One region of the Bradyrhizobium symbiodeficiens genome, then DNA from elsewhere that is predicted to be linked to it. Evidence: predicted binding sites of a transcription regulator. Region 1 holds the regulator's gene; the other holds the start of a gene.
What was found. The regulator PhoB, encoded in region 1, activates phosphate uptake and scavenging genes when phosphate is short. The targets are predictions, from matches to a motif close to TGTCATNNANCTGTCAT.
Positions count from the first base shown of each region.

Region 1 (7,482 bases):
CGGACCGTCGATCACGTCATCGGTGACCTCCTCGCCGCGATGGGCGGGCAGGCAATGCATGAACAGCGCGTCGGGCTTGGCCAGCGACATCAGCTTGCCGTTGACCTGATAGGGCTTGAGCACGTTGTGGCGGTGCTCGCCTTCCTTGTCGCCCATCGACACCCAGGTGTCGGTGACGACACAGTCGGCGCCGCGCACGGCGGCCTCCGGATCGGTGCCGAGCATGATCGGCGCGCCGGTCGCCTTGATGAAGTCGCGCATAACTTTCTTCGGCGCGAGTTCCGGCGGGGTGGCGACGTTGAGCTGAAACTTGAAGCGCTCGGCGGCGTGGGCCCACGAGGCCAGCACATTGTTGTCGTCGCCGGTCCAGGCCACCGTCCTTCCCTCGATCGGGCCACGATGCTCCTCGTAGGTCATGAGGTCGGCCATCACCTGGCAGGGATGCGACCGCCGCGTCAGGCCGTTGATGACGGGCACCGTCGCATATTCCGCAAGCTCCAGCAGCGCGTCGTGATTGAGGATGCGGATCATGATGGCGTCGACATAGCGCGACAGCACGCGCGCGGTGTCGGCGATGGTCTCGCCGCGGCCGAGCTGCATCTCGGCACCGGTGAGCATGATGGGCTCGCCGCCGAGCTGGCGCATGGCGACGTCGAACGACACGCGTGTCCGGGTCGACGGGCGCTCGAAGATCATCGCCAGCGTCTTGCCTTCGAGCGGCCTGACCGGCTGATGCGCCTTCTGCTTCGCCTTCATGGCGGAGGACGCCGCAAGCATGCGCTTGAGCTCCGACAGCGGCAGCTCGTTGATATCGAGGAAATGCTTCGGAGTTTTGTTGGGGGACTTGCTCATCAGCTTGCCGCCCGCTTGGTCTGGCTGGACGAGATCGCGGAACAGGCGCGCTCCAGCCGCCCGATGCTGTCCTCGATCTCGGCTTCGGTCACGATCAGCGGCGGCAGGAAACGCACGACATTGTCGCCGGCCCCGACGGTGAGCAGCTTTTCATGACGCAGCGCTGCGACGAGATCGCCGGAGGGCACCACGGCCTTGATGCCGATCAGCAGGCCCTCGCCGCGCACCTCGCTGACGATGTCGGGATAGCGGTCGATCACGGAGGCAAGCTTCTGCTTCAGCAGCAGCGACATTCTCTGCACGTGGTCGAAGAAGCCGGGCGCGAGCATGACGTCGAGCACGGCGTTGGCCGCGGAGATCGCCAGCGGATTGCCGCCGAAGGTCGAGCCGTGCGAGCCGGGCCCCATGCCGGCGGCCGCATCCGCGGTCGCCAGAATGGCCCCGATCGGGAAGCCGCCGCCGAGCGCCTTGGCCAGCGACATCACGTCCGGCGTGACGCCAGTGCGCCGATAGGCGAACAGATCGCCGCTGCGGCCCATGCCGGTCTGCACCTCGTCGAAGGCGAGCAGTAGGCCCTTCTCGTCGCAAAGCTGGCGGAGCGCCTTGAGGAAGGTCGGCGTTGCCGAGCGCACGCCGCCCTCGCCCTGGATCGGCTCGATCAGGATGCCGGCGGTGTGCGGACCGATCGCCTTCTTGACGGCCTCGATGTCGCCATGCGGCACCTGGTCGAAGCCTTCCATCGGCGGACCGAAGCCTTCGAGATATTTTGCCGAGCCGGTCGCAGCCAGCGTCGCCAGCGTGCGGCCGTGGAAGGCGCCTTCGAAAGTGATGATGCGATAGCGCTCCGGATGTCCCTTGGAGAAGTGATGATGGCGCACCAGCTTGATCACGCCCTCCAGCGCTTCGGCCCCCGAATTGCAGAAGAACACGAAGTCCGCAAAGCTCTCCTGGCAGAGCCGGTTGGCGAGCTTCTCGCCATCCGGGCTCTGGAACAGGTTCGACATGTGCCAGAGCTTCGTCGCCTGCTCCTGCAGCGCCTTGATCAGATGCGGATGGCAATGGCCGAGCGCATTCACGGCCACGCCCGAGGTGAAATCGAGATAGCGATCGCCATTGGTCGCGATCAGCCAGCAGCCTTCACCGCGCTCGAAGCCGAGGTCGGCTCTGGCGAAAACGGGGAGCAAATGCGGCGCTGCGCTGTTCGTCATGATGTCACTTGAATGTTGCGGACGGTGTGACGCGTGCATTGCGCAACGCACCATCCACCGGCCCGGAAAACGAAACGTGCCGCCTTTTAAGGGCGGCACGCGGGACTATCTTATGCCTGGCAAGACGGGTGTCAATGCCGCCCGGAAAGCCTCGGGAAACGCAGAATCCGTAGTCTTGCGGTGCCGATTTTGCGGGATTTCACCACGGAACATGTGGAAGCGAGTCGGCGGACTCTTGCGCGGGAGTCACGCCATATTGTAGCGTTTGGATTGTCAGATACGACATCTCGTGCAGCGGTTCTGATCTCAAGAGTCCTCATGTACCGGCGTAAACGTTCGGGCGTCAGTCGCGCCCGGCGAGCCCTAAGGGATTCTGGCGGCACGGGTTTTTCGAAGCTTAGCAATCGCCGCATGGGCGCCAGGACGGCAGCCGCGCGACGAGGGAAAGGGTGCAATGACGGTTTTGACCTGGTCCGATGATCGCGTCGAGCAGCTGAAAAAGCTCTGGGAGGCCGGACTTTCGGCCAGCCAGATCGCAGCTGAGCTCGGCAATGTGACCCGCAATGCCGTGATCGGCAAAGTGCACAGGCTCGGTCTGTCCGGCCGCGCAAAGAGCCCGTCATCGGCCGCGCCCCGGCCGCGCAAGGCGCGCCCCGCACAGCACATGATGCGGGTGACCCGCCCCATCGCGCGCGGCAACACCGCGCTGGCCCAGGCCTTCGAGGTCGAGGTGGAGGCCGAGCCGGTCACCTACGACAACGTGGTGCCGATGAGCCAGCGGCTGTCGCTGCTCGAGCTGAACGAGGCGACCTGCCATTGGCCGGTCGGAGATCCCTCCAGCCCGGACTTCTTCTTCTGCGGCGGCAAGGCGCTGTCCGGCCTGCCCTACTGCGCCCAGCACTCGCGCGTGGCGTATCAGCCGGCGGCCGATCGCCGGCGCGCAGCACCTAAGCCGGGGCCGCGGTGAGCTTGCGGATTTAGCTGACTAAGGACGGTGCTGTCACACGACGACGGCGCAACAATCTCGGTGTCATCCCCGCGAACGCGGGGATCCATAACCACAGGGCGCAGTTATTGCGCGAGATGGTCACTCCGAGTCTTCGCCAAACTACGTCCTGTGGTTATCGCGACGGGCGCAAGCGCTCGCGCGGAGATCCCGGGCTCGCGCTGCGCGCGCCCCGGGATGACGGCTGAGATTGCGGCTACAGCGCCAAACGGCAGCCCACAACCCGCTACGCCTGCTCGGCCTTCGCGAAGCGATCGTCCAGCGCGTAGCCGGCGCCGCGGACGGTGCGGATCGGGTCCTGCTCGCGGCCGAGATTGAGCAGCTTGCGCAGGCGGCCGATATGAACGTCGACGGTGCGCTCGTCGATGTAGATGTCGCGGCCCCAGACGCTGTCGAGCAGCTGCTCGCGCGAGAACACGCGGCCGGGATGCTCCAGGAAGAACTCCAGCAGGCGATATTCGGTCGGGCCGAGATCGATCGGCCGGCCCGAGCGCGCCACGCGGCGCTTGTCGCGGTCGAGCTCGATGTCGCCATAGGCCAGCACGGTGGCGAGCCGCTCGGGGCTGGCGCGCCGCAGCAGGCCCTTCACGCGCGCCAGGAGCTCCGGCACCGAGAACGGCTTGACGATGTAATCGTCGGCGCCGGTCGCAAGCCCCCGCACCCGCTCGCTCTCCTCGCCGCGCGCGGTGAGCATGATGATCGGCAGCTGCTTGGTGTCGGGCCGGGTGCGCAGGCGCCTGCACAGCTCGATGCCCGACAGGCCCGGCAGCATCCAGTCGAGCACGATCAAATCGGGGATGTGCTCCTTGAGGCGGGTGTCGGCGTCGTCGCCGCGCATGACCGTCTCGACGTCATAGCCGTCGCCTTCGAGGTTGTAGCGAAGCAGCTCGGTGAGAGCTTCCTCGTCCTCAACCACCATAATGCGTGCGCCCATGGTGTCGTCGCTCCTTAAAGTCTTCAGGTATTCGGGATCGCCGTGGCGAAGGTGGTCATGTCGCCCTTCGGCCGCTTGTCGGTGATCGCCTGGCCCTCGATCATGTAGAACACGGTCTCGGCGATGTTGGTGGCGTGGTCGCCGATCCGCTCGATGTTCTTGGCGCAGAACATCAGGTGGATGCAGAACGAGATGTTGCGCGGATCCTCCATCATGTAGGTGAGGAGCTCGCGGAACAGCGAGGTGCAGATCGCGTCGACCTCCTCGTCGCCCTTCCACACCGCCATCGCCGCCGGCAGATCGTGCGCGGCATAGGCGTCCAGCACCGACTTGACCTGCTGCTGCACGAGGTCGGTCATGTGCTCGAGGCCGCGGAACAGTTTCAGCGGATGGAAATCGGTCTCCAGCGCGGCGACGCGCTTGCCCATGTTCTTGGCGAGGTCGCCGATGCGCTCGAGGTCGGTCGCGACGCGCATCGCGCCGACGATCTCGCGCAAATCCACCGCCATCGGCTGGCGGCGGGCGATGGTGAGCACCGCGCGTTCCTCGATGCGCTTCTGCAGCGCGTCGAGATCGGCATCGATGGTGACGACGCGCTGGCCGAGCGCGACGTCGCGGCGGATCAGCGCATCGACGGAATCGACGATCATGCGCTCGGCGATGCCGCCCATCTCGGCGACCAGGCGCGTGAGTTCCTGGAGGTCGGTGTCGAAGGCCTTGGCGGTATGTTCGGTACCCATGTTCCGTCTCCTCAGCCGAACCGGCCAGTGATGTAATCCTGCGTGCGCCGGTCAGTCGGCGACGTGAAGATCTTGCTGGTGTCGTCGAACTCGATCAGCTCGCCGAGATACATGAAGGCGGTCTTGTCGGAGACGCGCGCGGCCTGCTGCATGTTGTGGGTGACGATCGCGATCGTGTAGTTCTCGGACAGTTCCTGGATCAGCTCCTCGACCTTGGCGGTCGAGATCGGGTCGAGCGCCGAGCACGGCTCGTCGAACAGGATGACTTCGGGGCGCACCGCGACGGTGCGGGCGATGCACAGGCGCTGCTGCTGGCCGCCGGAGAGCGACAGGCCGGAAGCGTTGAGCTTGTCCTTGACCTCGTTCCAGAGGGCGCCGCCGCGCAGCGCCTTCTCGACGCGGTCGTCCATCTCGGACTTCGAGATCTTCTCGTAGAGGCGGATGCCGAAAGCGATGTTCTCGTAGATAGTCATCGGGAACGGCGTCGGCTTCTGGAACACCATGCCGACCCGGGCGCGCAGCAGATTGAGGTCGAGCTTGAGGTCGAGGATGTTGGTCTGGTCCAGCATCAGCTGGCCGGTGGCGCGCTGGCCCGGATAGAGATCGTACATCCGGTTGAAGATGCGCAGCAGGGTCGACTTGCCGCAGCCCGACGGGCCGATGAACGCCGTGACGCGGTTGGCGCCGAGCGTCAGGTTGATGTTCTTCAGCGCGTGGTGCTCGCCGTAATAGAAGTTGAGGTTGCGCACCGTCACCTTGGCGGGCGCCTCGGGCAGCACAGGCGCGTGCGGCAGGCCACCGGACGCGCTCATCGATACGGAAAGATCACTCATTTTGCGGTCCTCTCGGCGCCAAGGATGCGCGCGCCAATGTTCAGGGCAAGCACGGTCAGGGTGATGAGCAGTGCGCCGCTCCACGCCAACTGCTTCCAGTAGGCGTAGGGGCTCTGCACGAAGTTGTTGATGGTGACGGGCAGGTTGGCCATCGTCTTGTTCAGGCCGAGGCTGAAGAACTGGTTCGACAGCGCGGTGAACAGCAGCGGCGCGGTCTCGCCGGCGACGCGGGCGGTGGCGAGCAGCACGCCGGTGATGAGGCCGGACCGGGCCGCACGATAGGCGATCCGCTTGATCACCAGCGAACGCGGCAGGCCCAGCGCCGAGGCCGCCTCACGCAGCGGATTCGGCACCAGCAGCAGCATGTCCTCGGTGGTGCGCAGCACGACCGGGATCACGATGACGGCGAGCGCCAGGCTGCCCGCGATCGCGGAGAAGCCACGCATCGGCACCACCACCGCGCCGTAGATGAACAGGCCGATGATGATCGAGGGCGCCGAGAGCAGGATGTCGTTGATGAAGCGGATCACCGAGGTCAGGCGGTCGTTGCGGCCGTATTCGGCGAGGTAGGTGCCGGCGAACAGGCCGAGCGGCGCGCCGATGCCGACGCCGATCACCGTCATGATGACCGAGCCGACGATCGCGTTGCGCAGGCCGCCTTCGGTCGAACCCGGAGGCGGCGTATCCGCGACGAAGAGCTCGAGATTGAGGCCGGCAAGGCCGTTGTAGAGCAGCGTGACCAGGATCAACGCGAGCCAGGTGACGCCGAAGACCGCCGCGGCGAAGCAGAGCCCGCGGATGACGATGTCGGTGCGGCGACGACGCGAATAGATCGGATTGAGGGCCATGACCTTACTTCCCCGCCTTCTTGTCCAGCCGCATCAGCATCAGCCGCGCGGCGGCCAGCACGAAGAACGTCAGCACGAACAGCAACAGGCCGAGCAGGATCAGGCCGGACTGGTGCAGGCCGTCGCTCTCGGCGAACTCGGATGCGATCGCCGCCGAGATCGTGGTGCCCGGCGCGAAGATCGACGAGGAGATGCGGAAGGAGTTGCCGATGATGAAGGTCACCGCCATGGTCTCGCCGAGCGCGCGGCCCAGCGCCAGCATGACGCCGCCGATGATGCCGACGCGGGTGTAGGGGATCACCACGCTGCGGACGACCTCCCAGGTGGTGCAGCCGACGCCGTAGGCGGCCTCCTTCAGCACCGGCGGCACCGTCTTGAACACGTCGACCGAGATCGAGGTGATGAAGGGCAGCACCATGATGGCGAGAATCAGCGCGGCGTTGAACGTGCTGAGATAGGACGGCGGACCCGCGAAGATCGCGCCGAGCACCGGGACGCCGTCGAATATTTTGATCATGAAGGGCTGGAAGCTGTTGGCCAGAAACGGGCCCAGCACGAAGAAGCCCCACATGCCATAGATGATCGAGGGAATGCCGGCCAGCAGCTCGATCGCCATGCCGATCGGGCGGCGCAGCCATTGCGGGCAAAGCTCGGTGAGGAAAATCGCAATGCCGAGACCGACGGGAATGGCGATCAGCATCGCGATGAACGAGGTGACGAGCGTGCCGTACATCGGCCCGAGCGCGCCGAGCACCGGCGGATCGGCCGACGGCGCCCAGCGCTGCGTCCACAGGAAGGAGAAGCCGAATTCCTTCATCGCCGGGAACGCGCCGACGATCAGCGAGATGATGATGCCGCCAAGGATCAGCAGCACCGAGATCGCGGACAGCCGCGTGATCCAGTAGAAGGTGACGTCGCCGAGCTTGAACGCGCCCAAGGCCTTGGCGCGATCATACGGTCCGGCGTCGTCGATGATATCGCTCTGAACGGCCATTTCTGCCACGCCGATCCCCTGTACCCGTTATATACGCTTGTTGCCGGTTGTTGTGGTCTTGCGCTCC
Region 1 is NZ_CP029427.2:6,745,503-6,752,984, forward strand. It holds gene argF (ornithine carbamoyltransferase) at 1-852, opposite strand, end outside; gene CIT39_RS31875 (aspartate aminotransferase family protein) at 852-2,060, opposite strand; gene CIT39_RS31880 (GcrA family cell cycle regulator) at 2,515-3,027, shown strand; gene phoB (phosphate regulon transcriptional regulator PhoB) at 3,293-4,000, opposite strand; gene phoU (phosphate signaling complex protein PhoU) at 4,024-4,740, opposite strand; gene pstB (phosphate ABC transporter ATP-binding protein PstB) at 4,752-5,573, opposite strand; gene pstA (phosphate ABC transporter permease PstA) at 5,570-6,421, opposite strand; gene pstC (phosphate ABC transporter permease subunit PstC) at 6,426-7,415, opposite strand.

Region 2 (7,482 bases), 1.7 Mb from region 1:
CGCGCCGAACATCTCCCCCGATCCGAACGACGGCATCGGCGAATGGACCGACGCCGACTTCGTCAACGCGGTGATGCGCGGGGTTTCGCCGGGCGGGCAGCATTATTTTCCCGCGTTTCCCTATACATCGTACCAGCATGCCAGGCGCGAGGACGTGCTCGATCTCTTCGCTTATCTGAAGACGCTTCCGCCCGTGACCGGCAAGGTACGTGACCACGACGTCGGCTTTCCCTTCAACATCCGCCGCAACATCGGCATCTGGAAATTGCTGTTTATGGACGACAAGCCTTTTGTCGCCGACGGCACCAGGTCGCCGCAATTCAATCGTGGCGCCTATCTCGTCAACAGTTTTGGCCATTGCGCCGAATGCCACAGCCCGCGCAATGCACTCGGCGGCATCATCTCGAGCCAGCGCTTTGCCGGCGGGCCGAATCCGGAAGGCGAGGGCTGGGTGCCCAACATCACGCAGAAGCGCCTCGGCGAGTGGAGCGCGAAGGATATCGCCTATTTCCTCAAGACCGGCGAATTGCCCGACGGCGACAGCGTCGGCGGCGCGATGACGCGTGTGATCAAGAACACCTCGCAATTGTCCGACGCGGATCTTGCGGCGATGGCGGACTACCTCAAATCGCTGCCGCCGGTGGACGGTCCGCCGCGGCCAAAGCGCAAGGACGCCGGCTAGCTGCGGGCTAGCTGGCGCCGAACGCCTTGAAGGTGATGATGGTGAGGGTGTCCTGGATGCCCGGCAGCACCTGCACCTTCTCGTTGACGAAATGGCCGATGTCGGTGTCCTTGTCGACGTAGAACTTCACGAGAAGGTCGTATTGGCCGGCCGTGGAGTAGATTTCGGACGCGATCTCGGCTTCGGCAAGCGCGTTGGCGACCGTATAGGACTGGCCGAGCTTGCATTTGATCTGGACGAAAAAAGGAACCATCGCGGGCACTCCGAAAGCGTATTCTTCCGGCTAATAGGCCAAAACCGGCCGGAATTAGCAAGCGAACTTGCTTGTCACCCGGCGCGCGCGGTAGGACGGACCATGGTCCCGAAAACGCTGAAAATCTGCCCATGACGACCCCGGTCGCACTCACCATCGCCGGCTCCGATTCGAGCGGCGGGGCCGGCATCCAGGCCGACCTGAAGACCTTTGCCGCGCTGGGCGTCTATGGCGCCTCCGCCATCACGGCGTTGACGGCGCAGAACACGCGCGGCGTCACCGGCATTCAGGCGGTGCCGGCCGAATTCGTCACCGCGCAGATCGATGCGGTGTTCTCCGATCTCGACGTCGGCGCGGTGAAAATCGGCATGGTCGCCCAGGTCGCCAGCATCGATGCGATCGCGGCCGCGCTGTCGCGCTGGAAGCCGAAGCATGTCGTGCTCGATCCCGTGATGGTGGCGACCTCCGGCGACCGCTTGCTCGCATCCGAGGCCGTCGATGCCCTGCGCACAAGGCTGATACCGATGGCCTCAGTGATCACGCCGAATCTGCCGGAGGCCGCAGCTTTGCTCGACGAGGAGATCGCGGTGAGCGAGGCCGAGATCGAAAGCCAGGGGCATCGCCTGCTGGCGCTCGGCTGCCGCGCGGTCCTGATCAAGGGTGGCCACGGCGAGGGCGGAGAGAGCACCGACTATCTCGTCACGTCCGAAGGCACGATCGCGCTCGCGGCGCCGCGTGTTGCCACGCGCAACACCCACGGCACCGGTTGCTCGCTGTCCTCGGCGGTCGCGGCGGGGCTGGCCAAGGGCGAGGGTCTGGAGCCTGCCGTACGCAACGCGAAGGCCTGGATCAGCGCGGCCATCGCAGCCGCCGACCGCTTCAGCGTCGGCCACGGCCACGGCCCGATCCATCATTTCCACAAGTTTTACTGACGCGGATTTTACTGACGCGGAGCTTCCGCGGAAGCAATTTCGCCAGCTGTCATCCTTCGAGACGCCCGCCGTTGGCGGGCCCTCAGGATGAGGACGGAATGTGCGGCCGCAGTTTCACAGAAACCGGTGCTGCTTAGCTTCATCCTGAGGAGACCGCGAAGCGGTCGTCTCGAAGGACGCGGCGTGCGCTCAGCTGTGCAAAGCGACATTCGTGAAAAGGTGCGCCCTGGAGCCCCCCTGCGGCGCCATGTCGCCTGATTGTCGCATGCGACTGATATTCGCGGGGAGGGCGAGGCAAGGTTTGATTCGTATCTGAAGGTGCCTCAAGGGTTCAATCTGTCATCCCCCTGTCACGGGACATTTGTTACAGGCTGGCGCATGGGAAGTTACGATGTGAGTGACGAGAGCCCGGAGCGGCGCTTTCGCACGTTGTTCATCTCCGACGTTCATCTCGGAGCCCGCGGTTCTCAAGCCGATCTTCTGCTCGACTTCCTGCGCTACCATGATGCCGACACGATCTATCTGGTCGGCGACATCGTCGATGGCTGGGCGCTGAAATCGAGCTGGAACTGGCCGCAATCCCACAACGACCTGGTGCAGAAGCTGCTGCGCAAGGCGCGCAAGGGCGCCAAGATCGTCTACATCCCCGGCAATCACGACGAGTTCCTGCGCAACTATTACGGCACGCATTTCGGCGGCATCGACGTGGTCGAGAACACCGTCCACACCGGCGTGGACGGCAAGCGCTATCTCGTCATCCACGGCGACATCTTCGATCTCGTAGTGCAGAACGCGCGCTGGCTCGCCCATCTCGGCGACAAGGCCTACGACTTCGCGATCCAGATGAATCGCTTCGTCAACTTTTTCCGCCGCCTGTTCAAGGTGCCCTATTGGTCGCTGTCGCAATGGGCCAAGCAGAAGGTCAAGAACGCCGTCAATTACATCGGCGCGTTCGAGCAGGCGCTCGCCGCAGAGGCGCGACGCTACGACGCCGACGGCGTGATCTGCGGCCACATCCACTACGCCGTGATCCGCGACGAGGGCGGCATCCGCTACATGAATTGCGGCGACTGGGTCGAGAGCTGCACGGCGCTGGTCGAGCACGACGACGGTCATTTCGAGATTATCACCTGGGCGGATCATTTGCAGAAGCCGGCAGCCGTCCCGCAGGTCGCAGCCAGAGCTGCATGACGGAGACCGCCTGATGCGCATCCTGGTCGCGACCGACGCCTGGCACCCGCAAGTGAACGGTGTGGTTCGGACGCTGACCAAGCTTGCCGACGCCGGCAAAAGCCTCGGCGTCGAATTCGAGTTCCTGACGCCGCAATCGTTCCGAACCTTTGCGATGCCGAGCTATCGCGACGTGCGCCTAGCGATGCCCCGCCCGGCGCGAATTGCGAAGCTGATCGCGGAGGCGCAACCGGACAGCATCCATATCGCGACCGAAGGGCCGATCGGCCTGATGGTCCGCCGCTATTGCCGCCAGCGCAAGCTGCCGTTCACGACCAGCTTCCACACCCGCTTTCCCGAATATGTCCGCGCCCGCGTGCCGGTGCCGGGCTCGCTGATCTGGCACGCGCTGCGCCGCTTCCATGCGCCCAGCCGCGCCGTGATGGCGGCGACGCCTGCGCTCGCCAGCGAGCTGACCGAGCGCGGTTTCGACAATGTCGTGCTGTGGCCGCGCGGCGTCGACACCCATCTATTCCACCCCCGCGCCATCGACCTCTGCCTGCCGGCGCCGGTGTTCCTGTCGGTCGGCCGCGTCGCCGTGGAAAAGAATCTCGAGGCCTTCCTCGATCTGGATCTGCCCGGGACCAAGGTGATCGTCGGCGACGGCCCCGCGCGCGCCTCGCTCGAAGAGGCCTATCCCGACGCGATCTTCCTCGGCGAGAAGCACGGTGAGGAATTGGCCGACATCTATGCGGCGGCCGACGTGTTCGTGTTTCCCAGCAAGACCGACACGTTCGGCCTGGTGCTGCTCGAAGCGCTCGCGAGCGGCCTGCCGGTCGCGGCCTTTCCGGTGAAGGGCCCCCGCGACGTGATCGGCGATGCGCCGGTCGGCGCGCTGGATCACGACCTCCGCACCGCCTGCTTTGCGGCGCTCGACGTCCCCCGGCAGGACTGCGTCGAATTCGCCGCCAGTTACACCTGGGAGGCCTCGGCCCGGGTTTTCGTGGACAGCATTCTGGCGGTTGGCGCGGTGCTGCCGGGCCGGAATGGGACGGAACAGCCACGCTTCGTCGCCTGATCTCGCGGAGGTGTCTTGCCCGGGCCTCACCGGCCGCGATAAGGTCTGACATGACCGAACAGCTCCTCCCGATCGGCCCCGCCGACATCGACGCCGCAGCGCGCGTGATCGCGCCCTACGCCATCCGCACCCCGCTGTTGTCCTTTCCTGTGCTCAATGAGCGCGTCGGTGCAAAAGTGTTCCTGAAGCCGGAGATGCTCCAGCGCACCGGCTCCTTCAAGTTCCGCGGCGCCTTCAACAAGGTGTTCTCGATCCCGCAGGACAAGCGCGCCGGCGGCGTCGTCGCGTTCTCCTCCGGCAACCACGCCCAGGGCGTGGCGGCAGCGGCAAAGATCCTCGACATGCAGGCAACCATCGTGATGCCTGCGGATGCGCCGTTGTCGAAGCGCGAGCGCACCAAATCCTACGGCGCCGAGGTCGTACTCTATGATCGCGACAAGGACGATCGCGAGGCGATCTCGCGTGGCATCGCCGAGAAGCGCGGCGCGACGCTGGTGAGGCCCTACGACGATCCCTTCGTGATCGCAGGCCAGGGCACCGCCGGCCGCGAGATCGCGGAGGACATGGCAACGCTCGGCCTCAGTCCTGACATCGTGGTGGCTCCGGCCTCGGGCGGCGGCCTGATTGCGGGCGTGGCGACGGCGGTGAAGGCGCGCTTTCCGCTGGCCGAGATCGTGGTGGCCGAACCCGAGGCGTTCGACGATCACGGCATTTCGCTATCCGCCGGCCATCGCGAGCCGCACGGCCCCGCGGGCCGCACCATCTGCGATGCGCTGATGGCTCTGATCCCCGGCGAGATGACCTTTGCGATCAACAGCAAGCTGCTCGCGCGCGGCGTCACGGCGTCGGACAAGGAAGTCGGCGCCGCCGTCGCGTTCGCCTATCGCGAGCTGAAGCTCGTGGTGGAGCCGGGCGGCGCGGTGGGGCTTGCCGCGCTGCTTGCGGGCCGCCTCGATGTCGCCGGGAAGAACGTCGTGATCGTGCTCTCCGGCGGCAATGTCGACGCGGATCTGTTCTCTGAGCTGGTGGCCTGAGAGCGGTTTCCCCGTGGCGCATCCTTCGAGACGCCCGCTTTGGCGGGCTCCTCAGGATGAGGGCGGAGTGCGCGGCGACAGTTTCAACGGGCACCGATGCTGATTAGCCTCATCCTGAGGAGACCGCGCAGCGGTCGTCTCGAAGGACGAGGCGTGCGCTCCAGCGGTTCCAATGGTGAAGGCTGGCTGCGATCGAGCTGATCGTATCTATCCTCGATATGAAGAAGGGGCAGAGCGTTTCCGCTCTGCCCCTTTGTCGTTGTGTGGCCGACCGCGATCAGTGCATGAAGCCGCGATGGTTGTTGCCACCGCCCATGGAGGGCGCCTGGTTCATCGACTGACGGAAGTTGTTGCCGCCATTGTTGACGTTGCGGTTCGTGGTGTTGAACTGCGGGCGGTTGTTGTTCTGCACCTGCACCTTGTTCACCGGGTTGTTGTTGATCTTCGCGCCGTTGTTGACACGGATCGGGTTGTTCTGCGTCTGAACGTTGATCGGCTTCGTCCCGACCTTCGTGCCGCCCTTGCCGATATTAACCGGCATGCTCACGATCTTGCCCGGCTTGCCGTTGGCGTTGCCGCCGTCCGTCTTGTTGTTAGTCGCCGGCAGCGTCACGATCTTGCCGATGCCGCCATTGTTGGTGGTCGTGTTGGTCGGCGCAGGCAGCGTGACGATCTTGCCCGGGATCTGCGACGGCGTGCCGTTCTGCTGGTTCGGCTGGTTGTTGTTGCCAGAGGGCAGGTTGACGATTTTGCCGCCAGTGCCGAGCTTGCCGATGACGTTGCCATCGACCGGCTTCTGCACGATCGGCAGATTGCCGCCCATCTGCGAACCACCGTTACCCTGCTGCAGCGGCATGTACTTCGGTTGGCCGAGATTGCCGATCTTGAAGGTCGGAGCAATGTTCTGCGGGGCCAGGAACTTGGTCGCCTGCATCAGGGGGATCTGCTTCGGCTGCACCTGGAGCTTCAGCGCCGTCTGCGCATAGGGGCTGTTGCCGTAGCTGTCATAGAAGCTCTTGTAGCCGAGCGGCGAGTTCACGAGCACCGCCTTGTGCCAGGCCTGCGAGAGCACGATGTTGTTGAGCAGCCAGCGAACGTGGTCGCACAGCGGGTCGTGCGGATACATCCGGATGAACTCCTGATAATATTCCGGCCGGCCTTCGGACACGACGTAGTCATAGGCCTGACGCGTCGAGCGGCTCGGCAGGTTGGAGGCCATCTGCACCACAGGCGTATTCACCGGCGCGCGGTTGGCAGCGACAGCAGTGTCGCCGAAGAAGGTGAAGTCCGAGGTGAGCGAGGAGCTCTCCCACGGGATCTGCGCGCCGCTGGTGGACTGGTTTACCTGCAGGCGGATGCGCTTGAACAGCTGCTCGATCGGCACGTTGGGCTCGCGCGCGACGTTCAGGAAGGCTTGCGTGTAAGGGCTGTGGCCGCCGGTGCCGTCGAGCGCTTCAGCGCCCGGCGCGGTCGAGTAACCGACGATCGAGCCGTTCGGCGCATCGACGATGGCGAGGCCGCGGCCGGCGTCATTGACTTCAGGGAACGGGTTGTTGCGGCACGCATCGAGAACGACGATGCGCATGCGGCTCGGGATCGTCTCCAGCGTCGACATCACGTCGACCAGGCGCACCGAATTGTTGACGAGCTCGGTCTGGCTCGACACCTTGGCGTCGACGGGAACGAGATAGTTCTCGCCGGCGAGCTGCACGCCGTGACCGGCATAATAGACCATCGCCACCGTATTCGGACCGCGCGCGGAGACTTTTGCGGAGAAGTCCTGCACCACGCGCAGCATGTCGTTCTGGGTCAGGTCGGTTGCGGCAACCACCTCGAAACCGGCGGAGTTCAGGAACTTCGCCATCGACTCGGCATCATTGTCGGGATTGGCGAGCTGCGGTGCGTTCTGGTAGTTCGAATTGCCGATCACCAGCGCCACCCGCTGCTCCGGGCCTTGCAACGCGGTGGGGGCCGGCTGGACCGGGGCGACTTGCGCGGAAACAGGGCCGCAGGCGAAGCCGAACAGGCTTCCCACGAGGCCGGCTGTCATCAGCAAAGGCTTTAGGCGGAACATGGCGTGCTCCTTTGGCACTGATCTCGGATACGAGATTGGTTGCCGAGGAGCTTCGCCGCGTTCGAGCTCGAAGTCCGTGATCCCTCTCACCCTGGTGTCTTGCGTGATCTGAATCACGCCCGGAACCTGCTATGGTTAGCGATCGATAAGGGGAACTGCCGTCACATGCTGAAATTGATCGATCCGATCCTGACGCCCGACCTGCTCTGGCTGTTGGCCTCCATGGGTCACGGCGATGATCTCGTGGTCGTCGACGCCA
Region 2 is NZ_CP029427.2:5,024,559-5,032,040, reverse strand. It holds gene CIT39_RS23715 (cytochrome c) at 1-682, shown strand, start outside; gene CIT39_RS23710 (Lrp/AsnC ligand binding domain-containing protein) at 690-935, opposite strand; gene thiD (bifunctional hydroxymethylpyrimidine kinase/phosphomethylpyrimidine kinase) at 1,067-1,867, shown strand; gene CIT39_RS23700 (UDP-2,3-diacylglucosamine diphosphatase) at 2,246-3,058, shown strand; gene CIT39_RS23695 (glycosyltransferase family 4 protein) at 3,072-4,115, shown strand; gene CIT39_RS23690 (threonine/serine dehydratase family protein) at 4,166-5,149, shown strand; gene CIT39_RS23685 (caspase family protein) at 5,427-7,223, opposite strand; gene CIT39_RS23680 (RbsD/FucU family protein) at 7,389-7,482, shown strand, end outside.
Region 2: a site for PhoB is predicted at 2,205-2,221, ahead of CIT39_RS23700 (UDP-2,3-diacylglucosamine diphosphatase). Genes of this name have one in related genera too.